DNA from 3 places in the Ensifer sp. ENS02 genome. Region 1 is predicted to be linked to each of the others. Evidence: predicted binding sites of a transcription regulator. Region 1 holds the regulator's gene; each other region holds the start of a gene.
The links. The regulator LexA, encoded in region 1, represses DNA repair genes until DNA is damaged. The targets are predictions, from matches to a motif close to TGTTCNNNNTGTGTTCNG.

Region 1 (10,080 bases):
GTCCTTGGCGAGCCGCACGGCCCCGGCGATGTTGATGCCCGTCGAGCCACCCACGCAAATACCTTCCCGTTCAATCAGGTCGAAGACGTAGGGCACGGCTTCCGAATCGGGAATCTGGTACGAGAAGTCGGGTGTGAAGCCTTCCAGATTGGCGGTGATTCGGCCCTGGCCGATGCCCTCGGTGATCGAGCTTCCTTCGGATTTCAGTTCGCCATTGGCGTAGAAATTGTAGAGGGCCGCCCCTTGCGGGTCCGCCAGGCCGATCTTGACCGCGGGGTTTTTCGCTCTGAGGCCCTGGGCGACGCCGGCCAGCGTCCCGCCGGAGCCGACGGCGCAGATGAAGCCGTCGACCTTGCCGTCCGTGTCGCGCCAGATCTCGGGCGCCGTGGACTCCACATGGGCGTCGCGGTTGGCGACGTTGTCGAACTGGTTGGCCCAGATCGCCCCGTTTGGCTCGGTCTTGGCCAGTTGCTCGGCGAGGCGGCCGGAGATCTTCACGTAGTTGTTGGGGTTCTTGTAGGGAACGGCCGGCACTTCGACCAGCTCGGCGCCGAGCAGCCGCAGGGCGTCCTTCTTTTCCTGGCTCTGGGTTTCCGGAATGACGATGACGGTGCGGTAGCCGAGCGCCTGGCCGACCAGCGCCAGGCCGATGCCGGTATTGCCGGCCGTGCCTTCGACGATGACACCGCCCGGCCGCAACTGGCCGGTGCGCTCCGCATGGCGAATGATCCAGAGCGCCGCGCGGTCCTTCACCGATTGTCCGGGGTTCAGAAACTCGGCCTTGCCGAGGATCGTGCAGCCTGTCGCGTCGGATACGGATTTCAGCCGGATCAGAGGCGTGTTTCCGATTGCTTCGAGCACGGACGGGAGAATGGCCATTTTCAGAACCTCGTGTTTGAGGACAGGCACCGCGGTAAGGCGGCACGTACCAGGTAAAAGCGAACGGCGGCCAGCGAATATCGACAACGTTCCGGGACCGCCGAAATGTTGGCGTGTTTTCGGCTCAGCCTGCACTTCAGGCAAGAAATAGCGTTTCGCCGTCGCTCTGTCCCGAACAAAAATCGTCTCCAGGGACTGCGAGAGCCGGCGGCAAGGAGCGCTGCCGCGAAGAAGGGCCGGGCAAGTCATTTTTCGCCCACAGAAGGAGATGCGTACGTGTTTCCCGGCGCGTGCCGAGGAGTGAGTGATGAGTATTCAATCTACGAAATCGGAACAGAAACTGGCTTGGGTGACGGGCGCAAGCTCGGGAACCGGGCGGGCACTGGCGCTCGCGCTGGTGCGGGAAGGCTATTCCGTCGTCGTGACGGCGAGAAACCACGACAGGCTCGTGGACCTGCAGCATGAAGCAGCAAGCGAAGGGCGGATCACCGTGCTCGACGGCGATGTCACCGACCCTGCCGACATGGAGCGGGTGATGGCGGCGATCGAATATGATCACGGGCACCTTTCGCTCGTGGTGCTGAACGCCGGGGTCGCGCTGCCGGTGCGCGGAGACGAGCTTCACCGCGAGGCCTTCGAGAAGAGCTTTGCCGTCAACCTCAACGGCGTCGTCAACTGTCTCTTGCCGGCGGTGGACCACATGAAGACGCAGGGGTACGGACACATCGCCATTGTCTCGTCGGTAGCCGGCTACGGCGGACTGCCGACCAGTGCCGCCTATGGCGCCACCAAGGCCGCGCTGATCAATATGGCGGAAAGCCTGAAGTTCGATCTCGACCGGCTCGGCGTCCGGCTGCAGATCATCAGCCCCGGCTTCGTCGATACGCCCGGGACCGCGCGCATTCGCTTTCTCCGACCGGCGCCGGTGAACAGTGAAGAGGCGGCAAGGCGCATCGTTGCCGGCCTGAAGTCGCGAAGGTTCGAAATTGCCTTCCCACGCCGGTTTGCCTACGCGGTGAAGCTCATGGACCTGCTGCCCTACAGCCTCTATTTCCGCCTGCTGAACTGGCTGACCCGCGGCAAGGCGGAGGCCATGGAAGGACAGAAGCGCGCCGGACCCGGCGGCCGTCCCCGTCAGGCGGTGTGAAGCACCAGCACCGCGCCGAAGATGAGCGCCAGTCCGACCCAGCCGATCGGCTTCAGCTTCTGACCGAACAGGAAGCGGCCGCAGATGGCCGTCCCGAAGATCCCGGTTGCGCCAAGTACGGCATAGGCGATGGCGAGCTCCATGCCCTTGATGGCTTCCGCCAGGAAGGCAAAGGCGGCGAGCACCAGCAGAATCGAAAGGATGCCCCAGCCGCGGCGGGCGAACCCTTCCGATTTCGTCGAGGCGAGGTTGGCCGCAATATCGAGGATGCCGGCCACGACCGCGAGAACGAAGTAGATGCTAGGCGCGCTCATCGGCGGCTCCTTCACGCGCTGCCTCGTCCTCATCATGATACTCGCCGGCATTGACGAGCAGGATGCCGACGATCGCCATCGAAAGCCCGAGCATTTCGCGTCCGGTCAGCACATGGCCGAAGACGAAAACCGAAACCAGGGTGATGATGGCGACGCCCGAACCTTCCCAGATCGCATAGGCGACGCCGACCGATATCGTCTTCACCGCCTTTGCCAGGAAGACGTAGGAGAGTGCGATCGAGACATACATGACGATGTGGCCGAGATAGGAGCCGCTTTCGGAAGCGGCCTTCATCACCGTCAGGCCCACCACTTCGGTCGCGATGGCGAGCGCGAGGAAAAACCATGCAAGACGCATGCTGTACCTTTGAACAGAAACTTGGATCGACCGCCTCTTAAGCGCTACGGGTGACGCGGTAAAGACGCGCCGTGCGCTTCACTCGAAGACGATCTGCCGGACGTCGATGTTGCGGGCACGGAACCCGGCCTCGCAGTAGTAGAAGTAGAACTCCCACAGCCGCTTGAAGCGCAGGTCGAAGCCGAGCGGCTCGATCCTGTTCCAGACCGCCCAGAACCGCTCCCGCCATTCGCCGAGTGTGCGGGCATAGTCGACGCCAAAGCCGAAGTCGTTGATCATCCGCAGGCCGACATTGCGGCCAAGCTCGACCAGATGCTCGCGCGTTGGCAGCATGCCGCCCGGGAAGACGTATTTCTGGATGAAATCCGGATTGGAACGATACTCCTCGTAGGATTCGGGTTTGATCGTGATGATCTGCAGTCCGGCCTTGCCCCCGGGTTTCAGGCACCGCTTCAGCTGCGAGAAATAGGTTGCCCAGAATTTTTCGCCGACGGCCTCGAACATCTCGATCGAGACGATGCGGTCATAGGTGCCCCTTTCTTCACGATAGTCCTGGAACTTCAATTCGACCCGGTCGGCAAGGCCCGCACGCTGCATGCGTTCGCGTGCGAAGGCCAGTTGCTCGCGGCTGATCGTCAGCCCGGTGACCTTGCAGCCGATTTCCGTTGCCGCAAATTCGGCAAAGCCGCCCCAGCCGCAGCCGATCTCAAGCACATGATCGCCGGTGCGCAGGTTCGTCGCTTCCGCGAGCGCGCGGTATTTGGCTTTCTGCGCTGAGCGAAGATCATTGGCGCCCGTTGCATAAAGCGCAGACGAATAGGTCATGCTCGGATCCAGCCATTCGCTGTAGAAGGCGTTGCCGAGGTCGTAATGGGCCGAGATGTTGCGGCGCGCGCCGGAGTGGGTGTTGGCATTGCGCCAGTGCAGGAACTTGTCGAAAAGGCGCAGGAGCCCGCGCGCACGGTTTGGAAAATTCCTGCCGATTTCGGCGTTGACGAGGAACAGTTCGAGAAAGGCGCCGACATCGGGACTGTCCCAGTCGCCGTCGATGTAGCTTTCTGCAGCCCCGATGGTGCCGCCCGAGATAGCACGCTGCGGCAGGTTCCAGTTGTTGAGGTTGAGGATGGCGCTGGGGCCGGCCCTGGCGCCTTTGATCACCAGCCTGCGGCCGTCTGGCGTGGCGAGCATCAACGTTCCCACTTGAAGGTGCACCAGGGCGCCAAGCACCATGCGCGCCTTGAGCGGAAAATCCCGCACGGCCGTCGCCAGATTTTCGGAAGATAGCTCCACCGCACCGGCATATGCAGCAAAATCGGCTTCCAGGTTACGCATACACCACCCCCTCAGCTGTTGCATCCGTAACGTGAGCCTAGCCGCAATCGGGCGAGACGCCAACTGAGGAATTCTACCGGAGGCTCTACGTCTCCTCGGAAACTCCCGGTGCGCTTGTGATCTGCCGGAAGGCTGCCAGTGCCCGATCGCGGGCAAGGGCATGATCGATGATCGGATTCGGGTAGGTTGTGCCGAGTTCGATGCCGGCTTCGGCAAGGGCCGTGGCGGGCGCTGCAAAGGGGCGATGGACATAGCGCGGGTGGAGGCGCTCCAGCTCTGGCACGAAGCGCTTCACATAGAGACCGTCGGGATCGAATTTCTCCCCTTGCAGGACCGGGTTGAAGATGCGGAAGAACGGTGCGGCGTCCGCGCCCGATCCGGCGACCCATTGCCAGCTTGCGGCATTGTTGGCCGGATCCGCGTCGACCAGCGTGTCACGGAACCAGGCTTCTCCCTTGCGCCAGTCGACGAGCAGGTCCTTGATGAGAAAGGAGGCGACAATCATGCGAACGCGATTGTGCATGTAGCCGTGGCGCCATAGCTGGCGCATGCCGGCATCGACGATCGGGTATCCGGTGAGCCCGCTGGTCCAGCGGGTGAAATCGTCCTCGTCGTTCAGCCAATGGAAGCGGTCGAATCGACGGTCGAGGTTGCGGCGGCCAAGCTCCGGATAATGAAACAGCAGATGATAGGAGAATTCGCGCCAGGCGAGTTCCTTGCGGAAGGTGGCCGCCCCTTCGCCGCTATCGGCCTGGGGCCCAGCTGCCGCATGCCAGGCCTGCGCAGGCGAAATTTCGCCAAAGGCGAGATGAGGCGACAACAGGGATGTACCATCCGCGTCGGGAATGTCGCGGCAGCGTTTGTAGGCGTCGAGCTTCTCATCGACGAATTCTTCGAGACGGGTGGCCGCACCGTCTTCGCCCGGCGTCCAGACCTCGCTGAATGTCGCCGCCCAGTCCGGTTTCGTCGGCAGCAGCGACCAGTCGTCAAGGCGTTCCGATCGCGGCCATGCTCCAGGGGCTGCGATATGGTGCGGCCGGTCGATCGGCGGTGCCAGCTCGTTTTTTAGTTCGAGCGCGCGCCAGAACGGCGTGAACACGCGGTAGGGGCCGCCCGTCGTCGTCAGCAGCCGCATGGGCTCATGCAGCAATTGTCCTGCAAAGCTCTCCGCGATGATTCCCCGCTCGGCCAGCGCCTTCTTGAGCGCGGTATCCGTGGCGATGCCGTTCGGGTCGTAGCGCCGGTTCCAGTAGATGCGCTCCGCACCGCTTGCGCGCGCAATCTCGACAATCACGTCAAGCGGCGCGCCTGATCGAAGAACGAGGCGAGAAGCTTGCCGCGCGAGACTTGCGCCCAAGGCCTCGAGCGAATGGTGCAGCCACCACGCCTGCGCTGCCCCGAGCGGACCGTTGCCGCTGTCGGCGGGTTCGCGAATATAGAGGGGAATGACGGCTGCCTCGCCTGCGGCAGCCGAGAGGGCGCGATTGTCGGCCAGGCGGAGATCCTTGCGGAACCAGACGATGATGGGCGGCGCCGCGGCCTTTGTCATGAAGAACCATCGGGAGGTTGGGGATTGATCACCTGAAGAACATAGGTGCAAAATGAAAAAGAGCCATTCGCATCGCTGCAAATGGCTCTTTTAGAAAGTGGCTCCCCGGGCCGGATTCGAACCGGCGACCTGTCGATTAACAGTCGAATGCTCTACCGCTGAGCTACCAGGGATCATCCGCGCCGCTGTTGTGCTGTGCGCTTCAGAAGTGAGGCTGCTAATACGCATGCTTTTCTGATTTGCCAAGCGCTTTTTTCAAAAAAAATGACAAGTTCCGTTGCGAGGCTGTGGAGAAGTCCCCAATTGTGGGAAAACACGCCGGATAGGGAATGATGAATAAAAACAGGAAGCAGACGCATTTCGGCATTGATCCGCAAACACGACAGATCGTGCTGGGAAAATGGCGTATCGCGTTGCCCGACTCGCCCCTGCTGCGCATCCTGCTGGGTTCGCTGCTGGTGTTTTGTGGTTTTCTCGGTTTCTTGCCCGTGCTGGGCTTCTGGATGATACCGTTGGGCCTGATCGTGCTTTCCCACGACATTCCCTCGGTTCGCCGCCGCCGTCGTCGTCTGGCCGTCTGGTGGGCGCGCTGGCGCGGGAAGGCCAACTCCTCGAACGGCTCCTGAGCCGGACGCCGATTTAACGATCTTGTTGTCGAGGCAGGGCGGTCGGCAGTTTTCGGTTCCTCGCGGCCGTCACGTACCAATTCCGAATCTCTCAACAAGGGCCGTGGCCGCGCAGGCGAATGACCGGTTCCTCGCGGTCTTCCCCTCTGTTGGGGTGCCCTCGAAAACTTTTCGGCAACCCATCAAACGCATAATGCGGTCTCGAATCAGGATGGGAACCGATGGCCAAAGCCACTACGAAACGTCGACGCCGCAGTTCGGGCCGAAGCACCAGCAAACAGGGCGGCATGGCGCCGTGGTATCTGGCCGCAGCGCTCACCCTTGGCGGCGTCATGGTCTACGACCATCGCGCCGAGTTGCGGCACTGGCCGGTGGTTTCCGATGTCATGGCCTTTGCATCGCGATCGGAAACGAAGCCGAAGCCTCAGCGCGCGGTTCCTGAAGCGCAGGAGCGCGTTGCCCAGCAGGCGGATAGGCACAAACCGAATCCGAAGCCCAACCCGGCGACGAAGGTTGCCCTGGCCGCCCCGGTGCCGTCGGTGAATGTCGGCGTCACGCCGCCAACCCCTCTCGTGCGGCCGAATGAAGAGGTGAAGACGGCATCCATCCGTACCGATCAGTTCTATTTTTGCGGCATTCGCAACGACAACTGCGTGATCGATGGCGCGACCTTCGTCTTCCATGGCGAGACGATCCACGTCGCCGATGTCGATGCGCCGCGAATCCGCCAGGCAAGCTGCGACAAGGAGCGTTCGCGCGGCTTCTACGCCAAGCAGCGCCTGCGCGAATTGCTGAATGCAGGCGACTTCAGGCTGATCTCGGCGGGAGGGCGATCAGATGCCAAGGCCGGCGAGAAACTGCGCCTGGTCACCCGCGGTGACCAATCTCTTGGACGTGTACTCGTTTCCGAGGGGCTCGTGCGGCCGTGGGAAGGGCGCCCGACGCCCTGGTGCTGAGATCAGCTGGGAGACGATCGGCGGACATCGTCGATCGTTCTGTGGAAAGTATCCGTCCTGCAAATCGACGGCGCGTTTTTCAGAAAATGCCTCTTGCGGTTTTTCTGCAATCATTCTAAATCCGCGCCAACGCTTGGTTATCCGAGCTGTGAGGCCTCGTGGCGGAGTGGTGACGCAGAGGACTGCAAATCCTTGTACCCCGGTTCAATTCCGGGCGAGGCCTCCAAAAATCTCACCTCGTTAAGTTTGGTTTGACGTTCTGCCTTAGGGCAGCGCGGTAATATTCGCGACCCCACGTCCGCGCAAGCCACGTCTCCTATGCCTCCGTCGGATCTTATCGCTTCGGTGAATTCGGTAGAGGGGGAACGATGACTCCGCTGAGATCAACCGCATCGGTAGCGTCCGTCAACATTAAGAACGGAGGCAATGGCATCAATGAAAAAGAGACTGATCCTGACGGCGTTGGCGTGTTTTGCTGCGACCGCTATTGAGGCGCGCGCGGACGACCTGGTTTTCCAGCTGAAGAACAACACCGGCGCGGTACTGACGAATTTCTATACGTCGCCGGTCGGCGTCAATGAATGGGAAGACGATGTTTTCGGTCGGCAGGTCCTGAACCCCGGCGAGAGCATGGAGATCACCATTGCCGACGGGCGGGACGTCTGCAAATACGACATGCGATTCGAGTTCGAGGAAGGCTCGGCCCTCGATACGACCGAGGACACGCAGGATCTCTGCGAACTCGGCGAATACACGATCCACGAATAAGCGATCTGGATTTCAGGTCGCCTTAAATGGAAAGAGCCTCGCCACTTTCAGTGGCGAGGCTCTTTTGATTCGGCGTTCTGCCTGGAATTCAATGGTAGCGGCGGATCAGCCCGACGAGCTTGCCCTGGATCTTCACGCGATCCGGTCCGAAAATGCGCGTCTCGTAGGCGGGGTTGGCCGCTTCGAGCGCAATCGACGCGCCCTTGCGACGGAAGCGCTTCAGCGTCGCTTCCTCGTCGTCCACGAGCGCCACGATGATGTCGCCGGGATTGGCCGAGTTGCCGTTGCGGATGATCACCGTGTCGCCGTCGAAGATGCCGGCCTCGATCATCGAATCACCCTTTACTTCGAGGGCGTAATGCTCGCCGCTGCCGATCATGTCGAGCGGGACGGTAATGTCATGAGTGTTGTTCTGGATCGCCGAGATCGGCACGCCGGCAGCGATGCGCCCCATCACCGGGACGGAAACAGACGTGCTTTCGGCGACCGGCGCCGGCTTCGGCGTGGCAGGAGCGGCGGCCGGCGGCTTTCCGAGGCTGCCCTCGATCACGCTCGGCGAGAAGCCTCTGCGCGGCTGTTGCTGGCCGGCGGCGTAGGCTTCCGGAAGCTTGATGACTTCGAGCGCGCGCGCCCGGTTCGGCAACCGGCGAATGAACCCGCGTTCTTCGAGCGCCGTGATCAAACGGTGAATGCCGGACTTCGACGCCAGGTCGAGCGCATCCTTCATTTCATCGAAAGACGGCGGTACGCCCGACTCCTTCATGCGTTCGTGGATGAACAGAAGCAATTCCTGTTGCTTGCGGGTCAGCATGGCACGTCGCTCCAGAGGCGTGAAACAAATCAAGAACAGACACTATCTGTTCCATATGTGTTCCGCAAGTGCCTAAAATTCCGTGAATTCAGGCAATTGGCTGCTTCTGTGGGGGGCGATTGGTCACTTTTGCGGGAGCGGGGCGGTTTTCGGCGACGGTTGCGTCCCAAAACAGCGCCGGGCAGGCCGGTCGCGCGCGTGATTCGAACGAATCGCGGCTCTCTTCGCGGAGAGACTTAAGTCGCTTGCGAGGCCGAGCAGGCGTCTTCGAACTCCTTCACCGTTTCGGCGCTGTTGTCTTCCGGAAGCACTGCGTCGGCCGCATCGGTCGCAACGGGCGTATCGCCGTCATAAACGAAGGACTGGATGTAGAACGCGAGCGCGCCCTTCCAAACATTGCGTCCATCGATCTGATGGCACGGCACGGCCCGTTCGAAATCGGTCTGGAGTTCATCCACCGTCGCGGCACTGAGCTTGACGTCAGGCATATTGGGCGATGCGACTATCGAAGCGAGAAGCAGGGCGGCAAGCACGGTGATCGTCCACTTGATGAAGGGGTGGGACTACGGGGTGGTAAACGATGTGAACCGCGCTTTCGTTCCGAAGTCCAGCAAGCATGGCGATCACTCTGCCTTGTTCAACAGCTCTTTGCCCGCAGGCTGTGGCTGATTTGCGCCAGCCGCTCCATCTCAACCTCGTCTCGGCCGTTCTTTATGGACCGGCGCGGAGAATGCATCGGAGCTGCCAGCTTTCGCATCGGGCCTGGGGCGCGCAAAAATCCCTGCGGGGAAGGGCCTTCACCGTCTCGACAGGCCTCTAAAAAAAGATAACTTTGCGTGGAAAGTGGGGTGGTTGCATGCATAGATTGTCGTTGGTGGTGCTCGGCCTGTTGCTCACGGCTGGAGCGGCGTCTGCTGAAGAAGGGCGTTCGAATATCTGGAAACGGATCAACGCCTGGACGGTGGGATCCGATCCTTCCCTGGGAGGCTCGTGTTACGCGGCGACGAGCTATGACGCCGGCGCTATCCTTCGTATCGGCTTTTATCCGCGGGGATCGACGAACCTGGCGTTTCTTTCGATCGGCAATGCCGAATGGAAATCCATCGAGCCGCAGCGGGAATACGATGTTGCCTTGCAGCTCGACCGTGGTCGTCAGTGGCCGGCCGTTGCGTTCGGTGTTGATCTGACCGGAGCCAAGGCCCTTGTCGTCAACTTTTCCAACACCGACTTCTTTACCGAATTCGTTCGCAAAAACACCTTGGCGCTGGCCTTCGAGGGGCGCGTCGTCGCGAGCCTCAGCCTGCGTGATTCGATGAAGGCGGTAAGCGAGATGTTCAAGT
Region 2 (10,080 bases), on a different contig from region 1:
CCGGCATCGACGAAAAGCGTCCGTTCATTCCTGTCGGGATCGCCATCCTCACGGTCTCCGACACGCGCACGCGCGCCGACGACAAGTCGGGCGACACGTTGGAAGCGCGGGTGCGTGACGCCGGCCATCGGCTTGAGGCGCGCGCCATCGTTTCCGACGACAAGACGAAGATCTACGACCAGGTGAAGGCCTGGACGCTCGATCCCAACATCGACGTGGTGATCACGACAGGTGGAACGGGCTTCACCGGGCGGGACGTGACGCCCGAGGCGCTGGAACCGTTGTTCGAGAAGCGCATGGACGGGTTCTCCGAAGTCTTCCACCGTATCTCCTTCGAGAAGATCGGCACCTCGACGATCCAGTCGCGGGCAACTGGCGGCGTTGCCAACGCCACCTTCATCTTCGTCCTTCCGGGTTCGCCCGGTGCCTGCCGTGATGCGTGGGACGGCATCCTCAAGCAACAGCTCGACTATCGGCACATGCCCTGCAATTTCGTGGAGATCATGCCGCGGCTCGACGAGCATCTGAAACGTGGCTGAAGAGCTTGGACCGTTCCGGCTTGGCCGACCTGTTACCTTAGTAACTGACGGTCGCTTCTCCTCTCGTTAGTCTCCAAGCGTTGACACAGCGAGGAACGACCGCCGCACGTTCTATTCCTCGCGCCGCCAGACCCTTCCGCCTCTGTCCCCCAGGCGGAATGCAATGTTGGATACGACGGGCAGCCAGAATGCTGCCCGGATAGAAATCTACCAAACAAGGTCATTTGAGAGCCGCTTGGAGGTGCCGTCCCCCCGGGACTGGCACCTTTAATTTTGCGCGCTACGAACCGGCGTTACCGCCTGGCTTCGACGGCGACCCAGGCCGGAACAAGTTCGGTCGAGAGCTTGCGGACAGAGCGGACATTCGTCATGGCATCCAGGCCCGTATTGCCGCGGGCGGCCGCAAGAGCATCGTTCTTGCGCAGGAGAAAGCCTGTCTCCAGCGGCTTTCCCCGCCGGGTCAGCCGGCGGAAGAAAGGCCTGCGATGCAGTCTCGAACCGGAGAAGCGGGCCGGTGCCTTGTTCATCGACACGTACTCGGCCAGTTCATCGATCCAGCGGCCGATCGGGCGGGCGCCCGGCTCCAGCAACATCAGCCATTCGCCACGCGCCGAACCCACCACATCGGCGAGATTCCAATCCCGGCAGAAACGGCATCCAGCGGCATCGGCCACATCGGACGAACCATCCTTCGAACCGTGATCGAGGATGATCACATCGCTGACCAGCCCCTCCACCGCGCCGGCAACCAACACAGCAAGCGTCTGCGCCAGTTCGGCTTCGTTGTCGCGGGTTTCCATAATGATCGTGAGCATGGTTTCTCGTAACGCATCGGCACGGCAATTGCTACATCCAGGACATCGACCGAAGCGGTGCCTTGATCGACAAAACCGAAATTGCAATTTTTTGTTCTTGAATTGTTCCCTCATTCGCGATAGGAAAATAATCAGAACAAAACGGGATCAAATATCTGATTCCGGGGAGATTCCAATGACCGAGCTGTCTCAGATCAGGCAGGGTGCTCTTGCGCCCGCCAACACGGCAGATGTGGCCGAAGCGATGATGAGCGCAACGGGCCTCCGGATCGACATCGATCGCCGCCGGGGGCGCGGCGCCGGGATCAACATGTCCGGCAGGTTCGAACCGCGCAGCCGCGAGACGTTCGACGACGGTTGGGAAAGCCTGGAGGATCTGCCGCCGTTCAAGACCGAGGTTCAGGTCGAGAAGCCGCGCACGGTGATCACGAGGAACGAGTCTCCCGACATCTCCTTCGACCGCTCGATCAATCCCTATCGCGGCTGCGAGCATGGTTGCATCTATTGCTTTGCCCGCCCCACGCACGCGTATATGGGCCTATCGGCCGGCCTCGACTTCGAAGCAAAACTGTTTGCCAAGCCGGATGCACCGCGACTTCTGGAGCGCGAACTGGCGCGGCAGGACTACAAGGTGAGGCCGATCGCCATCGGCACCAACACCGACCCCTATCAGCCGATCGAGAAGGAGTGGCGCATCATGCGCCAGATCCTCGAGGTGCTGCGGGACGCCAACCATCCGGTCATGATCGTCACCAAATCAGCGATGGTCACCCGCGATATCGATATCCTGGCGCCGATGGCGGAAAAGGGACTGGTGCGCGTCGGGATCTCCGTCACGACACTCGACCGGAAGCTCGCCCGCACGATGGAGCCGCGCGCCTCGACCCCGAGCAAGCGGCTGGAGGCGATACGCATGCTTGCCGAAGCCGGCATCCCGGCCGGTGTTCTCGTTTCCCCTATCATTCCGGCGCTGAATGACCACGAGATCGAGCGCGTGCTCGAAGGCGCAAGGACAGCCGGCGCGACCGAAGCGAGCTATGTCCTCTTGCGGCTGCCGCTCGAGGTCAGCCCGCTCTTTCGCGACTGGCTGCTGCGCAATTATCCGGACCGCTACCGGCACGTCATGTCGCTCATCCGCTCCATGCGTGGCGGCAAGGACTATGACGCCGAATTCGGCAAGCGCATGAAGGGCGCCGGCCCCTATGCGTGGCAGATTGGCCGCCGCTTCGACCTGGCGGTCAAGCGCCTCGGCTTCAACCCGACGCGCCGGCAGCTGCGCGACGATCTCTTCGTGCCGCCGCTCGGAACGGGGGTGCAGCTCTCGCTTCTTTGAAGGCTTTCCGGTCGCCTGGGTAGCCATCCCGCAATTTCGTAATCGGCGCGCGGCGAGAGATGATCGCCCCGCACCGCCAGGCGAACCCGATAGCGGGCGCCTCAGATTGCATAGCAGTTCCGGTGCCCCTTACCCGCCGTGGGCCCCGGTAATCCCCCGTCCGCCGCCGCACTCGGACCTGGGGGCTTGAAGAGAATCGGTCGATCATGCGAATTAGACTTATGTCTCGCAGATCGTCCGATTCTCCCCTTTTTCCCGATATCATCGAAGCGCCCGATTTCAATTTCGAGCTTTCGGCCAAGGGCGATGGCTTCTGGCCGGTCGCCGGAGCGGATGAGGCCGGGCGTGGGCCGCTCGCGGGACCGGTGGTCGCCGCCGCCGTCATCCTCGATCCGGACGCCATTCCCGCAGGCCTCGACGACAGCAAGAAGCTGACGGCGCAGGCGCGCGAAAAACTGTTCGAAGAAATCCTCGCCACGTCCGAAGTGTCGATCGCCTCGGCTTCGGCCGGCACGATCGACGCCACCGACATCCGCAAGGCAAGCCTTGAAGCCATGCGACGCGCCGTGGCCGGCCTGCCCTCGAACGCACGCTTCGTGCTCGTCGACGGCCGTGACGTGCCGCCCGGCCTCACCTGCCACGCCAAGGCGGTCGTCAAGGGCGATGCGCGGTCGCTGTCGATCGCCGCCGCTTCGATCGTCGCCAAGGTCACCCGCGACCGCATGATGGCCCGTGCCGATCTCGCACATCCCGGCTACGGCTTCGCGCTCCATGCCGGCTATGCGACGGTGACCCACCGTCGCGCCATCGAGACCCACGGCCCCTGCCCGCTGCACCGCATGAGCTTCCGGCCGCTGCGCCGGGACGACTAACCTTTGCGCAATCCCTGACCAGCGCTACGCAGGCGTTGTCGGTTCCGCTTCCGACATATCTCGTCAACAGCTTTTCTCGCGTCAAAAGCCATACCGGCGGCGCGCATGCTGACGTGCGCCACGCTAGCTCTTGAACACTGGTCCTACTTCGGCGGCCAAACCTGATGTGGCGAAACGCCTACGCAAATCTCTGACGGAGGCTGGCACCACCCATTGTTCGGGCCAACGCGGTCTCTGCAGACAGGCATAAAAAAAGCCCCGCACGAAGCGGGGCTTTCTCCAATCGAATGTCCGAGCGCTTAGTTCAAGCGTGCCTTGACGTCGCCAAGTGCCTTCTTGAACAGATCGCTCTGGGCGCCGGCGTCGGCCTTGGCGGCAATGACCTTCTCGGCAGCGGCGATCGCGAGATCGACGGCAGCGGAACGAACCGCGTTGATCGCGTCGCTTTCGGCCTGCTTGATCTTCTGTTCCGAAAGAGCCGTGCGACGAACGACGTATTCCTCGGTCTTCTGCTTGGCTTCCGCGGTCAGCATTTCGGCTTCGCGCTGGGCGGCAGCGACGATGCCAGCAGCTTCCGCTTCGGCATCCTTGCGCTTGCGCTGGTATTCAGCGACGAGGCCCTGTGCTTCTTCGCGCAGGCGCTTGGCTTCGGTCAACTCGTTGCCGATCTTTTCGGCGCGGGCGTCGAGCGCCTTGCCGACCATGCCCGGAACCTTGAGATAGGCAATCAGGACGAAGAACAGGATCAGGCCAACGAAGGCATAGAAAGTTGCATCAAGATGCATAGTTCAGTGCTCCTCAGTTGCCAGCCGATGCCTTGACGGCAGCGGTGATCTCGGCCTTGGTGACGGTTCCGCCGATCAGCTGCTTGACGACAGCCGTTGCGGTTTCCTCGGCGATGGCGCCGACGTCGGCCAGTGCCTTTGCCTTGATGTCGGCGATGCGGTCTTCTGCAGCCGAGATCTTCTTGGCAAGGTCGGCTTCGACGGCGGTGCGGTCAGCATTGGCCTTGGCCTTTGCGGATTCGCGGGCGTCGTCGGCGATCTTGTGACCCTTGGACTTGGCGGCTGCCAGGTCCTGCTCGTAGGAAGCGATGGCAGCGTCGGCTTCGCCCTTGAGGCGGGACGCTTCATCGAGATCCTGAGCGATCCGATCGTGACGGGTTTCCAGAATTCCGCCGATGCGCGGAATGATGACCTTCGACATCAGGAGATAGAAGAGGCCGAACGTGATCGCGAGCCAAAGCAGCTGCGATGCGAAATGGGTCGTATCGAAGGGCGGGAACACGCCGGAGCCAGCCTCGCCTTCGTGAGCCACACCCGTTTCGGTGTGCACCTCACCGGCCGCAGCGGCATCGTGTGCTTCGGCGCCTTCAGTGGTGGTTGACTGCTGGGCATAAGCCGCGGTCACAAACATGCTCACCTCCAGGTGCACTCAAGAATATGCGCGGCCGCGACCTTTTGACGGGTCGCGGCCGAAACTCCAGCCGATATTAGACGGCGAAGAGGAGGAGCAGGGCTACGAGCAGCGAGAAGATGCCCAGAGCTTCCGTAACGGCGAAGCCGAATACGAGGCGGCCGAACTGGCCGTCAGCAGCCGACGGGTTACGCAGCGCGCCAGAGAGGTAGCTGCCGAAGATGTTGCCGAGGCCGAGAGCCGTGCCGGCCATGCCGAGGCAAGCGAGACCTGCGCCGATGTACTTTGCTGCTTCCGCTTCCATGTTTGAACTCCTTCGAATGGTGTTGCGGCTTAGGATTGCGCTTCCGGCGGAGGTCCGGCCGGAAGCAAGCGACTGTTATTCCTTAGTGGCTTCCGGGATGGACAGCGTCGTTGAGGTACATGCAAGTCAGTACCGCGAAGACATAGGCCTGGAGGAAGCAGACGAGGAACTCAAGACCGGTAATGGCGACGGTCATGATGAGCGGCAGGATGGCGCCACCGATGCCGACCGCGCCGAGGGCGCTGAGCGAGGTGACGAAGCCTGCGAAGACCTTCAGCGTGATGTGGCCGGCCAGCATGTTGGCGAAAAGACGGACCGAGAGGCTGATGGGGCGGGAAAGGAACGAGATGACTTCGATCGCGACGACGAGCGGCAGAAGGACGCCAGGAACGCCATGCGGCACGAAGAGCTTCAGGAAGCCGAGACCGTGCTTGTAGAAACCGTAGAGAATGACGGTACCGATGACGAACAGCGCCAAAGCGAAAGTGACGATGATCTGGCTGGTGACCGTGAAGAAGTAGGGCATCATGCCGAGCAGGTTCGCCGTCAGGATGAACATGAACAGCGAGAACACCATCGGGAAGAACTTCATGCCGCCGCTGCCGGCACCTTCGCGCAGCATCGAGGCGATGAATTCGTAGGACATTTCCGAGACCGACTGCATGCGGGTCGGGATAAGACCGCGCTGCGACGTCGTCAGATAAAGAAAGCCTGCGGCAACACCCACGGTCGCAACCATGAACAGCGACGCATTGGTGAAGGAAAAGTCCATTCCGCCAATTTCGATCGGGACAATCTTATTGACCAAGAACTGGTGGGTCGGATCGTTTGACACCGCGCTTCTCTTTCGTTCTACCCGCCCGAGAGCGGAAACCGTTTTCTTCGGGGCAACGCCTCAGCGGGCGTCGCCGTCCTTCTTGTCATTCCCAGAACCGCCTCTTCCGGCTTCCGGTGTCGCCACCATACCGGCCGAGCGCAGCACATTCAGCACGCCAGCGCAGAAGCCGAGAAGCAGGAAGATAATCAATCCCCACGGCCCTGTACCCGCAAAGTGGTCCAAAAGATAGCCCAGAAACGCCCCGACAACGATGCCGGCGATGAACTCGCTCGAGAGCTTCATCGCCGCCGCATAACCTTTACGGCTTTCGGCGGCCCTGGCTTCCGCTACATCAGGCGTATTGGGCCTCTTGGCCTCAATCTTGTCGCCGAGCTGCTTCAGCCGCGCTTCCAGACTTTCTTCAGGTTTCTCCGCCACGTGGCTACTCCCTTGTCGTCCTTATCGGGTCTCAGACCGCGATTTCGGTCATACAATAGGCCTTCGCACAAGCCACGTTTCGGCCCCATTTGAAGTCGCGCGCAACATAGTTTTAGGCACCCGCATAGTCAAGGCGTGCAGGTCGCTTGATCGTGGACAATGTTTTCCATGAAATTCAATGGGTTAAGCACACGTTCATCGATCTTCGACAAGGTCGCCGCAGGATTCCGGCCGGAGACCGGCGGGAATCCCCCTTCCGCGTGTGCGCAGGAAAGGCGGCGGAATCGCGTCGGGCGCGGATCAGCTCCAGCCGCCGCCATAGGTGCGATAGAATATATGCATGCCGATCTTGCCGACCCGCTTCATCGTCTTCGCCCACGGCGGATTGACGTAGGTTGCGTGGTAATGGGTGGCAGAGCCCACTTCCGGCAGCCAGATCTTGCCGGCGGTGACGGCCATGGCGACTTCCTTGGCGGTCTTCCAGTGCGAGCGGGAATAAATAAGGTCGCGTATCATGTCGCAGGCGAAGGAAAACTGGCAACGGTTGCGCCAGGCCTTGTTCTGATAAACAACGCCGCAGATGGTCTTCGGATAGGTGGGATTGCGCACGCGATTGAGAATCACTTGCGCGACCGCGGCCTGACCCTTGAGCGGCTCGCTACGGGCTTCGAAGTAGATGCCTTCGGCCAGGCAGGTCTGCTCTTCCTTGCTGAAGACCGACCCCGGCAATGCGGTGGCGGCCCAGGCGTGGTCGTCCGGCGCAATCTCGGGAATGAAGCGACCGGCGTTCCTGTCTTCGCGCAGGATCGAATCGAAGGGCGATTCACGCGCGTAGTCCGGCTCGGGCCGGACGTAAGCAGTCGCAAGAATGTCGGGGCGATCATTGGTAACGAGCTTGGCCAGCATCGGCGAAACGCCGGGCTCCGCCTTTGGCGGCGTCTTCCGGTAGAAGGCGGTGGCGATCTCGATCTCCTTGCCTTCGATGCGGGACTTGGCGAAGACCATCTTCTCCCCCTCCCCCAGGCTTGGCTCCATCAGGGAGCTGGTGCGCTGCAGGATGGAGCCGGCGGAGAAATCCTTCGGCGGCGTTACCGGGGTCACGGCGACGACGCGGCCCTTCTTGGCCTGACGGTTGACGCGGTCTTCGTCGGGCGTGCCCGAATGTTTGGTTTCCGCGGTCAGCGCGACGCGGCTGCCGTCCGGCATGGTGATGCCGGCGCCGCCGTCAAGCGCGCCCGTGGTGACCGGATCGGCAAACACCATTTCGGCTTCGTGGATCGAGCCGGCCGGCGACGGCGTCATATACATGCGCCAGCGCTCGCCGCCCCGGTTGATGCCGGACAGGAAGGTCGCGAGGTCGGCATAGGCCGCAGACGAGGGAAAGCCGAGATAAAGCGCAAGGCCGATGATCGCGGGCGCCATCCAGGCGGACGGGTTCAGGCGAGACTTTATACGCAGGTTCCGACTCTTACGCACCAACCGACTCCACGCAACGCTATCAGGCGGCACGGCTTCGCCCGCGCCGGCTATGCGCCAGCGTCGAGAATTCCGCGCGGGAAGATTAGACAATCAAGCAACCGGACACTTCGCCGGGACTGCTCCGTTCGTGCTTTGAAAATGAAGCATTAACCTTGATGTTTGGTTAATGCGCGATCGCTGAAAGGTGGATGCCCCCACAACGCAACGAAGCCGCCTCCCCATCGGAAGGCGGCTTCGTCGCGTTGTATATCCGGCCCATCTCGCGCCCGGCCAAGGACCGGGCGAACGTCAGATGATCACGTGCGAGCCGAGTTCGACCACGCGGTTGGTCGGCAGGCGGAAGTAGTCCGATGGATCGATTGCCGCATTCGCAAGCGCGATGAACAACCGGTCCTGCCAGTGCGGCATGCCGCTCTCGGCATCGGGCACGAGCTTGCGGCGGCCGAGATAGAAGGACGTCGACATGATGTCGAACTTCAGGCCCGACTTGCGGAAGAGACCGAGCGCCTGCGAGACGTTCTGCGTTTCCATGAAGCCGAAGCGCATTTCGAGCAATGTGAACCGGTCCGACAACGGCTGCATGCTCACCCGTTCCGACTTCGGCACCTTCGGCGTATTGGCCGTGCGGATCGTCAGGATGAAGTTCTGATTGTGCAGCACGTGGTTGTGCTTGATGTTGTGGAGCAGTGCGGCCGGCGTCGATTCCGGATCGCTCGTCAGGAACACGGCGGTTCCGGGCACGGCCACCGGCGCATGTTCGCTCTTGCGCTCGATCGACTTGATGAAGCTCGCCAGCGGTATGTCGATGTGGCGGGTCTTGGCGTGCAGGATTTCGGTGCCGCGCCGCCAGGTCCACATGATGATGATGAAGGTGGCGGCGATCAGCACCGGAACGTAGCCGCCGTCGTGGATCTTCAGCATGTTGGCGCCGAGGAAGATGAACTCCAGCGCGAAGAGCGGCAACAGCACAGCGGCGGCCGCAAGCGCCGACCAGTTCCAGCGCATGCGCAGGAACTCGAAGGAAAGCACCGTCGTCACCACCATCGCGCCGGTCACCGAGATGCCGTAGGCGGTCGCCAGCGATTCGGACGAACCGAAGACGAAGACCAGCGCCATGACGCCGAACATCAGGAGCGTGTTGACGTTCGGCAGGTAGATCTGGCCCGTATGGGTCTCGGACGTATGGAAGATCGCCATGCGCGGCAGGAAGCCGAGGTGGATCGCCTGGCGCGTCAGCGAGAAGGCACCGGTTATCACCGCCTGGCTGGCGATGATGGTTGCCGCCGTCGCCAGAATGACCACTGGCAGCAGTGCCCATTTCGGGAACATCAGGAAGAACGGGTCGGACATCGCTTCCGGGTTCTTCAGGACGAAGGCGCCCTGGCCGAGATAATTGAGGGTCAATGCCGGAAAGACGATCAGGAACCAGGCCCACTGGATCGGCCGGCGGCCGAAATGGCCAAGGTCGGCGTAGAGCGCCTCTGCACCGGTCACCGTCAGGAAGACGGCGCCGAGCACGATGATGCCGACATAGCCTTCGCTGAGCATGAAGCTCACGGCGTAGTAGGGATTGAAGGCCTTGAAGATCGATAAGTCGTCGGAGATGTGCACGAAACCGATGCCGCCCATCACCAGGAACCAGACGAGCGTGATCGGACCGAAGAAGTTCGAGACCGCCGCGGTTCCCTTCGACTGCACCGCAAAGAGCATCAACAGGATGACCACCGCGATCGGCACGACATATTCCGACAGCGCCGGCGTCACCAGCTTCAGACCTTCGACCGCTGAAAGAACCGACAGCGCCGGCGTGATCATCGCGTCGCCGATAAAGAGCGCGGCACCGGCGATGCCCATGAAGAAGAGGATGGCGGCGTGGCCGTTGGCGGACTTCATCAACAGGGCAAGCAGCGACAGCGTACCGCCCTCTCCCTGGTTGTCAGCGCGCAGAAGAAACAGCACGTATTTGATCGTGACGATGATCGTCAGCGTCCAGATCATCAGCGAGATCAGGCCGATGATCTCCGCATCGGTCACACCGTCATGGGAAACCGGGCGCAACGCTTCGCG
Region 3 (10,080 bases), on a different contig from region 1:
CGGGTAACAATCAGCCGGCGAGTGCGACGGCCACCGCTTCGATCGCTTCGGCCGCCTTGTCGCCATCCGGACCGCCGGCCTGGGCCATGTCGGGACGGCCGCCGCCGCCCTTTCCGCCGAGAGCGGCGGATGCGACGCGAACGAGGTCAACGGCGCTGAGCTTCGAGGTCAAGTCGTCGGTCACGGCAACGACCGCGCTTGCCTTGCCATCGCCGGAAACGCCGACGAAGGCAACGACGCCGGAGCCGAGGCTCTTCTTGCCGTCATCGGCCAGGCTCTTCAGATCCTTGGGCTCGACGCCCGAAACGACCTTGCCGAGGAAGCGAACGCCGGCGATTTCGCGGGCGGCATCGGCCGGACCCGCTTCGCCGCCACCACCGAGTGCCAGCTTCTTCTTGGCCTCAGTCAGCTCGCGTTCCAGCTTGCGGCGCTCGTCGAGCAGCGCCTCGACGCGGCCGAGCACGTCGCCCGGCTGAACCTTCAGCGTGTTGGCGAGCGTCTTCACGCGCTCGTCCTGCTCGTTCAGATAAGCGCGTGCCGCTTCACCGGTCAGCGCCTCGAGGCGACGAACGCCGGCGCCGACGGCGCTTTCCGAGACGACGCGCACCAGGCCGATGTCACCGGTGGCAGACACGTGCGTGCCGCCGCAGAGTTCGACGGAATAAGCGCGGTTGGCCTTGGAGCCGTGGATGCCGCGACCCATCGAGACGACGCGAACCTCATCGCCGTACTTCTCGCCGAAGAGCGCCATCGCACCTTCGGCAATCGCATCATCGACGCTCATCAGACGCGTGGTCACCGGCGTGTTCTGGACGATGATCTCGTTGGCCATCTCTTCAACGACCTTCAACTCCTCCGCCGTCATCGGCTTCGGATGAGAAACGTCGAAGCGCAGGCGTTCCGGCGCTACCAGCGAGCCCTTTTGGGCCACGTGGGTGCCAAGCACTTCGCGAAGGGCCTCATGCAGCAGGTGCGTTGCCGAATGGTTGGCGCGCAGGCGCGAGCGGCGGGCGTGATCGACGTCGAGCTGGGCGGCGTCGCCGGTCTTGACCGTGCCTTCGGCCACGGTCGCGAAGTGGACGAAGAGCCCCTCGCCGCGCTTCTGCGTGTCGGTGACGGTGAGCTTGCCGCTTTCCGTCGTGATCGTGCCGGTATCGCCCATCTGGCCGCCCGATTCGCCGTAGAACGGCGTCTGGTTGAGCACCACCTGGACGGTGTCGCCCTTGGCGGCGGTTGCTACGACAGCGCCATCGCGCACGATCGCCTGGATCACGCCCTCGGCGGTCTCGGTGTCATAGCCGAGGAAATCGGTCGCGCCGTGCTTTTCCTTGAGCTCGAACCAGATGGTCTCGGTCGCAGCTTCACCGGAACCGGCCCAGTTGGCGCGGGCTTCGGCCTTCTGGCGCTCCATGGCAACCGAGAAGGCGTCGGTGTCGACGGTGATGCCCTTGGCGCGCAGCGCGTCCTGGGTCAGGTCGAGCGGGAAGCCGTAGGTGTCGTAGAGCTTGAAGGCGGTTTCACCGTTGAACTGGTCGCCTTCAGACAGATCGGCAGACGCGTCGGACAGCAGATTGAGACCGCGCTCCAGGGTCTTGCGGAAACGGGTTTCCTCTAGCTTCAACGTCTCGGAGATCAGCGCTTCCGCGCGCACCAGTTCCGGATAGGCGCGGCCCATCTGGCCGACGAGTGCCGGCAAGAGCTTCCACATCAACGGATCCTGGGCGCCCAGCAGCTGGGCGTGACGCATCGCACGACGCATGATGCGGCGAAGCACGTAGCCGCGGCCTTCGTTCGACGGCAGCACGCCGTCGGCGATCAGGAAGGCGGACGAACGCAGGTGGTCGGCAATGACGCGATGGCTGGCGCGACGGTCGCCCTCAGCCTTGACGCCGGTCGCTTCTTCCGAAGCCGCGATCAGCGCGCGGAAGAGGTCGATGTCGTAGTTGTCGTGCTCGCCCTGGAGAACGGCTGCGAGACGCTCGAGGCCCATGCCGGTATCGATCGACGGACGCGGTAGGTTGACCCGCTCTTCCTTGGTGATCTGCTCGTACTGCATGAAGACGAGGTTCCAGATCTCGATGAAGCGGTCGCCGTCTTCGTCGGCCGAGCCCGGAGGTCCGCCCCAGATATGGTCGCCGTGGTCGTAGAAGATTTCCGAGCACGGGCCGCAGGGGCCGGTATCGCCCATGGCCCAGAAGTTGTCACTGGTCGGGATGCGGATGATGCGGTCGTCGGAGAAACCGGCGATCTTCTTCCAGAGATCGAAGGCCTCGTCGTCGGTGTGGTAGACCGTGACCAGCAGGCGCTTGGCGTCGAGGCCATACTCCTTAGTGATCAGGTTCCAGGCGAGCTCGATCGCGTTCTCCTTGAAGTAATCGCCGAAGGAGAAGTTGCCGAGCATTTCGAAGAAGGTGTGGTGACGCGCGGTGTAGCCGACATTGTCGAGGTCGTTGTGCTTGCCGCCGGCGCGAACGCACTTCTGCGCCGTAACGGCCGTCGAATAGGGACGCTGCTCCAGGCCGGTGAAGACGTTCTTGAACTGCACCATGCCGGCATTGGTGAACATCAATGTCGGGTCATTGCGCGGCACCAACGGGCTCGACGACACGACCTCGTGACCGTTCCTGCGGAAATAGTCGAGAAAGGTCGACCGGATTTCATTCACGCCGCTCATCTTGCGTCCTATTCTTAAGCACCGATTCCGGCCCGGGTACGGCCCATGCCGCGCCACTAAGCCATTGTCCCTAAACCCTGCGGCCACCCGTGGTGACCGCACCCTCCAACGCGCTGGGTCGCCGGAACCAAAGGCTTTTATCGCTCACATATCCGACTGTCCAGACGCCAGCAAAAAACCGGCCGCCCACGGGACGACCGGTTTTCTGGTAACCTCAGTGGGCCGAGCGGCTTATGCTTCCGGCGGCTCGTCACCGTCGTCCGCTTCCGGACCGCCATTCTCGAGGAACCGATCAGCGATCAGGCCGGCGTTCTGGCGCAGCGCCGTCTCGATTTCGCGCGCGAGATCCGGATTGTCGCGCAGGAACGTCTTGGCGTTCTCGCGGCCCTGGCCGAGACGCTGGCTGTTGTAGGAGAACCAGGCGCCAGACTTTTCGACGATGCCGGCCTTGACGCCGAGGTCGACCAGTTCGCCGGTCTTCGATACGCCCTCGCCATACATGATGTCGAATTCGACCTGCTTGAAGGGAGGCGCCATCTTGTTCTTGACGACCTTGACGCGGGTCTGGTTGCCGACGACCTCTTCGCGCTCCTTGACCGAGCCGATGCGGCGGATGTCGAGGCGAACCGAGGCGTAGAACTTCAGCGCGTTGCCGCCGGTGGTGGTTTCCGGCGAACCGAACATCACGCCGATCTTCATGCGGATCTGGTTGATGAAGATGACCATGCAGTTCGACTTGGAGATCGACGCCGTCAGCTTGCGCAGCGCCTGGCTCATCAGGCGGGCCTGCATGCCCGGCAGGCTGTCGCCCATTTCGCCTTCGATTTCGGCGCGCGGCACGAGCGCGGCGACCGAGTCGACGACCAGCACGTCGATCGCGCCGGAACGCACCAGCGTATCGGTGATCTCAAGCGCCTGCTCTCCGGTGTCGGGCTGCGAGATCAGGAGGTTTTCGAGGTCGACGCCGAGCTTGCGGGCATAGACCGGATCGAGCGCGTGTTCGGCGTCGACGAAGGCGCAGATGCCGCCCTTCTTCTGTGCTTCGGCGACGGTCTGCAGCGCCAGCGTCGTCTTACCCGAGCTTTCCGGGCCGTAAATTTCAACAATGCGGCCCTTCGGCAGGCCGCCAATGCCGAGCGCGATGTCGAGGCTGAGAGAGCCGGTCGAAACCGTCTCGATCTCAATGATGCTGTCCTTCCCACCGAGCTTCATGATCGATCCCTTACCGAACGAACGTTCGATCTGGGAAAGTGCCGCTTCAAGTGCCTTGCTTTTATCCACCGATTTGTCCTCTACGAGCCGCAAAGAGTTTTGTGCCATTTGGTCCACCTTTAGGTTATTGAAGCTACCGAGGCAATGAAGCCGCCGCAGGAGTTTTTGTACATGTTTTGTTCCGTATTTGCAAGAGCGCGACAACACATTGAAAAACAATAGCTTTCAACGATACGTTCGATTCTTGTTCACGGAACGAAACCAGAGTTTTCGAATGTTGGCGCAAGCCCTTCGAACCTGCCCGGCAAGGGTCGGCCGATTCGCCTGCGCATGAGACTTTGAGCAGGTCGGGCGCGTGGCGCTTTGCGACGCGGCATTGCAGGATGCCAACAGATATTCGGCCGATCGGCCAAGCAGAGGAACATTCATGACGCAAGCTGACATCGCCGTTTTCGGTGGCGCGCATATCGACAGGCGCGGCCGTATATCGGGAACGACAGCGCCCGGGTCGAGCAATCCGGGAAGCTGGTTCGAAGAAGCGGGCGGCGGTGGTTTCAATGCCGCGCGCAACCTGGCGCGGCTTGGCCACAGCGTGCGCATGATCAGCACCCGCGGCGGTGATGCGGCCGGCGAGATGGTGACCGCAGCCGCGGCCGCCGCTGGCGTCATCGACAGTCCCCTGACCTTTCTTGACCGCCAGACGCCGAGCTATACGGCGATCCTCGAAAACGACGGCAATCTGGTGATTGCGCTCGCCGACATGGAACTCTACCGGCTGTTCTCGCCACGGCAGTTGCAGCGGCGGGCGCTCCGCGAGGTCATCGCCGCGAGCAAGCTGGTGCTGACCGACGCCAACCTGCCGGAAGAAACGATCGCCGCACTTGCCCAGTCGGCTGCCGGCAACGGCCGCCTCGTCGCCGGGATCGCTGTTTCGCCGGCCAAGGTCATCCGCTACCGGCCGTGCCTCTCGCATCTCTCGTTCCTGTTCATGAACGAATCCGAGGCGCGGGCGCTGACCGGCAAGGAGGCGGCCGAGGCGGAAGAATGGCCGGCCCTGTTGCGCGGTCTGGGCATCAACGGAGGCGTCGTGACCCGGGGCGGCCGTACGGTCGTTGCCTTCGAGGGCGATAGCGCCTGTGTCGTCGTGCCGCCGGCCCTGCCCGCCCTTGCCGACGTCACCGGCGCTGGCGACGCGCTCGCCTCCGGCTTCCTTTCCGCCCGCCTTGCCGGCCGCAACATCGCCGATTGCCTGCGGCACGGCATCGCAGCCGCCGGTTTGACGTTGCGTTCTCCCTTGGCCGCATCCGAAGAGATGTCCGCGGCCAATCTCGAACAGGCGCTGGCCCTTGTGCCCGCGCCCCAAATGCTGTCATGACATTTGCCAGCAGAACTCCCAAGGAAAGACCATGACCAAACCCGCTTCCCCCTTCCTGCCGATGGAATATTCCGACGAGGTCGCAGCCGCCAAGGCGCGTGGCGCGCCGATCGTGGCACTGGAATCGACCATCATCACCCATGGCATGCCCTACCCGGGCAACCTGAACATGGCCCGCAGCGTTGAAGCGATCATCCGCGAACAGGGTGCCGTGCCGGCGACCATCGCCGTCATTCATGGCGTACTGCATATCGGCCTTGACGATGCCAAACTCGAAGAACTGGCCAAGACCCAGGGCGCGATGAAGGTCTCGCGCGCCGATCTCGCCTTCGCGATCGCCGAGCGCCGCACCGGCGCGACCACCGTCGCCGCGACGATGATCGCTGCTGCCCGCGCCGGCATCCGCGTCTTTGCGACCGGCGGCATCGGCGGCGTGCACCGTGGCGCCGAGCTCTCCTTTGACATCTCCGCCGACCTCGATGAACTCGCCCGCACCGGTGTCATCGTCGTCTGCGCCGGCGCGAAGGCGATCCTCGACATTCCGAAGACGCTCGAAGTGCTCGAGACCCGCGGCGTTCCGGTCGTCACCTATGACAGCGAAATCTTCCCGGCCTTCTGGTCGCGCGACAGCGGTCTCAAGAGCCCGCTGATGCTGAACAGCCCGGCCGCGATCGCCAACTTCCAGACCATGCGCGAGCTGCTCGGCGTCGAAGGCGGCATGCTGGTCGCCAATCCGGTTCCGGAAGCTGCCGAGATCCCGCGCGAAGAGATGGAGATCTACATCGCCCGGGCGCTCGACAATGCCGAGAACGACGAGATCACCGGCAAGGCGGTCACGCCCTATCTGCTCAGCAACCTCTTCGAAATGACCGAGGGCCGCAGCCTCGAGACCAACATCGCGCTGGTCGAGAACAATGCCCGGCTTGCCGGCGAGATCGCCGTCGCGTTGAACGTGAAGTAATCCGGTAAGAAACGGCGAGAAATAGAGAAGCCCGGCCCGCAAGCGCCGGGCTTTTTACATTGGCGAAGGCTGACGATGCGTTGGAAGTTTGATCAAGCACCTGATGTTGCCTGCGTTACCTGCCGCTCGTGGTCGCGATGGCGGAGGTCGTCGAGCGCCACACCGACCTCGACGAGATCGCCGATCTTCCTCCCGGCTGGTCGGCAACGCGCGCCTCGGCCAACGGGCCTTGGTCAAGGCAGCAGAACAACTAGGGGCGGAAGCCTAACGTACCCAGCGCCGGACCCCGGTCGATATTCCCTGGCGTTTAAAGGTCCTAGGAATCGAGCATTTCGCGCACGGATACCGCCAGCTGCTTCAGCGAGAACGGTTTGGGCAGGAAGCCGAACTTGGCATCCGCCGGCAGGTTGCGGGCAAAGGCGTCTTCGGCATAGCCCGAGACGAAGATGAACTTCAGGTCCGGGTATTTCTTGCGCAGTTCGGTCAGGAGCGTCGGTCCGTCCATTTCCGGCATCACCACGTCGGATACGACGATATCGACGGCGCCGTTGAGCTCGTCCATGATGTCGAGCGCCTCGACGCCGGAGCCCGCTTCGTAGACGGTGTAGCCGCGCGTTTCCAGCATGCGCTTGCCGCCGCGGCGAACAGCCTCCTCGTCCTCGACGAGCAGCACGACTGCCGAATCTCCGGTGAGATCGGTCGGCTCCTCGGTCTTGACCACGGGAGCCGCTATCGTCTGCACCACCGGCGCAGCAACGGTTCCGGTGCCTGCCTGCGCGGGCTCCTCGGGCGCAACCGGCACCTCGATATGGCGCGGCAAGAGGATGCGGAAGGTCGTGCCCTTGCCCACTTCCGATTCCGGATAGATGTAGCCGCCCGACTGCTTGACGATGCCATAGACCATCGACAGGCCGAGACCGGTGCCCTTGCCCACTTCCTTGGTCGTGAAAAACGGCTCGAAGATTTTGTCGAGGATTTCGGGCGCAATACCTGTTCCCTGGTCGGAAACTTCCACCATCACGAAGTCTTCGTCCGGCAGCTCACGGCGTCCGAAGGCCGAAACCTCCGCCGCCGGCAGATTGCGGGTGCGAAGTGTAATGATGCCGCCTTGGGGCATGGCGTCGCGGGCGTTGACCGCGAGGTTCAAAAGCACCTGTTCGAACTGGCCGAGATCGGTCCGGACCGGCCAGAGATCGCGACCATAGTCGACCTCGACCTTGACGTTCGTTCCGGTCATGCGGTCGACCAGCATGCGCAGGTCGCCGATCACGTCGGTCATGTTGAGCACCGTCGGCCGCATCGTCTGCTTGCGCGAGAAAGCAAGCAGCTGCCGCACGAGAACAGCGGCACGGTTGGCGTTGCGCTTGATCTCCATCAGGTCGGCGAAGCTCGGGTCGGCCGGCCGGGCAGACAGAAGCAGGTGGTCGGAGGACAGCAGGATCGCCGTCAGCACGTTGTTGAAGTCGTGCGCGATGCCGCCGGCAAGCGTGCCCACGGCGTTCATCTTCTGCGTCTGCGCCATCTGGTTTTCGAGCGCTTTCTGCTCGGTAATCTCCAGCGCATAGATGATCGCCGCTTCCTCCGGCGCCTGATCGGTCTGGTCGATCACGGCATTGACGTAGAAGCGGAAATGGCGCTCGCCATCGGTCGGGTGCAGCGCGTCGATCGGCGCGATGTCGCCCTGCCGGTCCTTGGCGGCCGCCAGCGCGTCGTGCAGGCGAAGCTTCTCGGTTTCGTGCACCACGGCATCGATCAGCGCGCCGCGCTCGACGTCGTCCTGCGAGACGAGACCGGAAAACAGCTTCAGGAACGGCGCGTTGGTGCGCAGGATCCGGCCATTGCCATCGACCGAGGCGATCGCCATCGGCGTATTGTTGAAGAAGCGGGTAAAACGCATCGCTGCGCTCGACGCCGACTGGTCGCTGTCCTCGCCGCCCTCGCGCGACATGACGATGGTGCGGCTTTCGCCGGGCGCGCCGTCGCGGGTCGAGGAGACACGGTGGATCATGCGCACCGGCAGGCTCTGGCCGTTCAACTTGCGCAGGTCGAGGTCGAGCATCTTGGTCTTCTTCAGACCCGGTTCGGCCTGCACCGCCTGGACGAGCGTCAGCCCCTCACCGGCCACCAGATCGCCAATACTTATCGAGCCCGGCTGGAACTTGGTGAGATCGATGCCGAGCCAGTCGGCAAGCGTGGCGTTGATATAGAAGATCTCGCCCTTGCGGCCGGCGGAGAAGAAGCCGGCGGGTGCGTGATCAAGATAATCAATCGCGTTCTGCAATTCCTTGAAGAAGCGCTCCTGGTCATCGCGTTCGGCAGTGATGTCGGCGATCTGCCAGAGATAGAGCGGATTGCGCTCGCTGTCTTCGAGCGGCAGCACGCGTGCCTTCAGCCGGAACCAATGGGCGCCGGAGCCGGTGGCCGCACCGGTCGCAAGCGGCTTCAGCAGGCGGAATTCCTCATGCCCCTGCTTGCCCTCGTGCAGGCCGTTGGTCAGCCGGTAGATTGCTTCCGTCGCCTCGCGATTGCGCGACAGGATCGTTTCGAGCGATTGGATGCCGGCAGCGTTCCTCGCGCCCGTGAGCGCGCCATAGGCGGCGTTGGCGTAGATGATCCGGCCCTTCCGGTCCGTGACGATCGTGCCATCCTCATGCGCATCGAGAAAGGCGCGCGCCAGTTCGTCCGGGCGCGATTGCGGCATCACCTCGATGAAGCCGATGACCGAGGACACGAGAAAGAAGATGCCGACCATGGCGAGAACGCCGAGGATGCCGAGCACGATCTCGTTTTCCATCTGGTTCCGGAAGATCACGAAGGCGATGGCCGAGACGGTGAGGACGATCGCGAGCAGCACGATCCGCAGCACGGTTCCGGGCCTGACGCCACGGTCAACAACCGGCATCTGGTAGTCGCCTGACTGCCGCAATTTCGTCATCGGGTCCTCTTACGCGGCCGGCGCCGCGCGCGGCGCGGCCCAGCCCTTCCGGCCGGCATCCGCTCAAACCGCCGGGCAAAATCGGCCATAGCCGACACGCCCTCGATCATTCGGACAAGAATCATCTTTAACAATCAGAGATAACAGCAAAAAGCACCTGTGCGGAAGCATTCGAGCCAATTCACAGGGAATGTCGGCGAAGTGCTTGTCCGAGCCCGAAAAAAGCCGTCAAATACTGGCACTCGAAAGGCAGAAGGAGTTCACCCTATGATGGAAACGATCATCGCCGACAACGGCAGCCGGTTCGTCATCGCCGCTGCAGCGGTCGCGATTGGACTTTTGTGCCTCGTGGCCGTGCTCTGGATCATGCGCAACCGTCCTTCCTCGCCATTCATCCGTGGCGGCAAGAACCGCCAGCCGCGCCTGGCCGTGCTCGATGCTGCCGCTGTGGACACCCGGCGCCGTCTCGTGCTCGTGCGCCGCGACGATGTCGAGCACCTGATCATGATTGGCGGGCCGACGGATATCGTCATCGAAAGCCGGATCGTCGCCGGCGGCGACGAGCGCCCGGCCGTCAGCGAACGCTCAGCTGTCATCGAACGCAAGGTGGCCGAACCGGTGGCTGAAAGCCGTCCGGCAGTCAGGGAACCCGTTCAGCAGCCCGCGCCGACAATGCAGGCCGAACCCGTCGTCGCGACGCCGGTTCGCCCCATCACCCGGACAGAGGAACAGCCGGTCGCTCGCGTCGAGCCGGTGGCGCCCATGCGCGTTACGGCCGAACAGCGCCCGGTGGCAGCACCTGCCCTTGCTGCAGAGCAGCGCCCTCTCGCTCGCCCTGTCGCCCAGCCCGCACCCGAGAGCCCGTCTATCACCTCCGTCGCAGCACCCGCGGTCAACGTCGATGCAGCCATGAACCGCCCTGT

Region 2: IB262_RS15190 (PA0069 family radical SAM protein) is a predicted target of LexA. The motif match lies at 1,447-1,464, and genes of this name have one in related genera.
Region 3: recA (recombinase RecA) is a predicted target of LexA. The motif match lies at 4,053-4,070, and genes of this name have one in related genera.

Annotation. Positions count from the first base shown of each region.
Region 1 is NZ_JACVAO010000009.1:313,809-323,888, forward strand. It holds gene IB262_RS21100 (cysteine synthase A) at 1-879, opposite strand, end outside; gene IB262_RS21105 (SDR family NAD(P)-dependent oxidoreductase) at 1,184-2,026, shown strand; gene IB262_RS21110 (SMR family transporter) at 2,014-2,340, opposite strand; gene IB262_RS21115 (SMR family transporter) at 2,327-2,698, opposite strand; gene IB262_RS21120 (cyclopropane-fatty-acyl-phospholipid synthase family protein) at 2,777-4,030, opposite strand; gene IB262_RS21125 (deoxyribodipyrimidine photo-lyase) at 4,116-5,579, opposite strand; tRNA gene IB262_RS21130 (tRNA-Asn) at 5,678-5,752, opposite strand; gene IB262_RS21135 (hypothetical protein) at 5,912-6,205, shown strand; gene IB262_RS21140 (thermonuclease family protein) at 6,427-7,161, shown strand; tRNA gene IB262_RS21145 (tRNA-Cys) at 7,314-7,387, shown strand; gene IB262_RS21150 (hypothetical protein) at 7,597-7,929, shown strand; gene lexA (transcriptional repressor LexA) at 8,018-8,740, opposite strand; gene IB262_RS21160 (hypothetical protein) at 8,977-9,273, opposite strand; gene IB262_RS21165 (hypothetical protein) at 9,612-10,080, shown strand, end outside.
Region 2 is NZ_JACVAO010000006.1:306,332-316,411, reverse strand. It holds gene moaB (molybdenum cofactor biosynthesis protein B) at 1-539, shown strand, start outside; gene IB262_RS15195 (hypothetical protein) at 833-1,354, opposite strand; gene IB262_RS15190 (PA0069 family radical SAM protein) at 1,530-2,687, shown strand; gene IB262_RS15185 (ribonuclease HII) at 2,909-3,559, shown strand; gene IB262_RS15180 (F0F1 ATP synthase subunit B) at 3,859-4,344, opposite strand; gene IB262_RS15175 (F0F1 ATP synthase subunit B) at 4,358-4,975, opposite strand; gene IB262_RS15170 (F0F1 ATP synthase subunit C) at 5,052-5,279, opposite strand; gene IB262_RS15165 (F0F1 ATP synthase subunit A) at 5,362-6,114, opposite strand; gene IB262_RS15160 (AtpZ/AtpI family protein) at 6,175-6,534, opposite strand; gene IB262_RS15155 (cell wall hydrolase) at 6,835-7,956, opposite strand; gene IB262_RS15150 (potassium transporter Kup) at 8,302-10,080, opposite strand, start outside.
Region 3 is NZ_JACVAO010000001.1:801,557-811,636, reverse strand. It holds gene alaS (alanine--tRNA ligase) at 11-2,674, opposite strand; gene recA (recombinase RecA) at 2,906-3,994, opposite strand; gene IB262_RS04050 (carbohydrate kinase family protein) at 4,314-5,261, shown strand; gene IB262_RS04045 (pseudouridine-5'-phosphate glycosidase) at 5,293-6,222, shown strand; gene IB262_RS04040 (PAS domain-containing sensor histidine kinase) at 6,539-9,157, opposite strand; gene IB262_RS04035 (flagellar biosynthetic protein FliO) at 9,425-10,080, shown strand, end outside.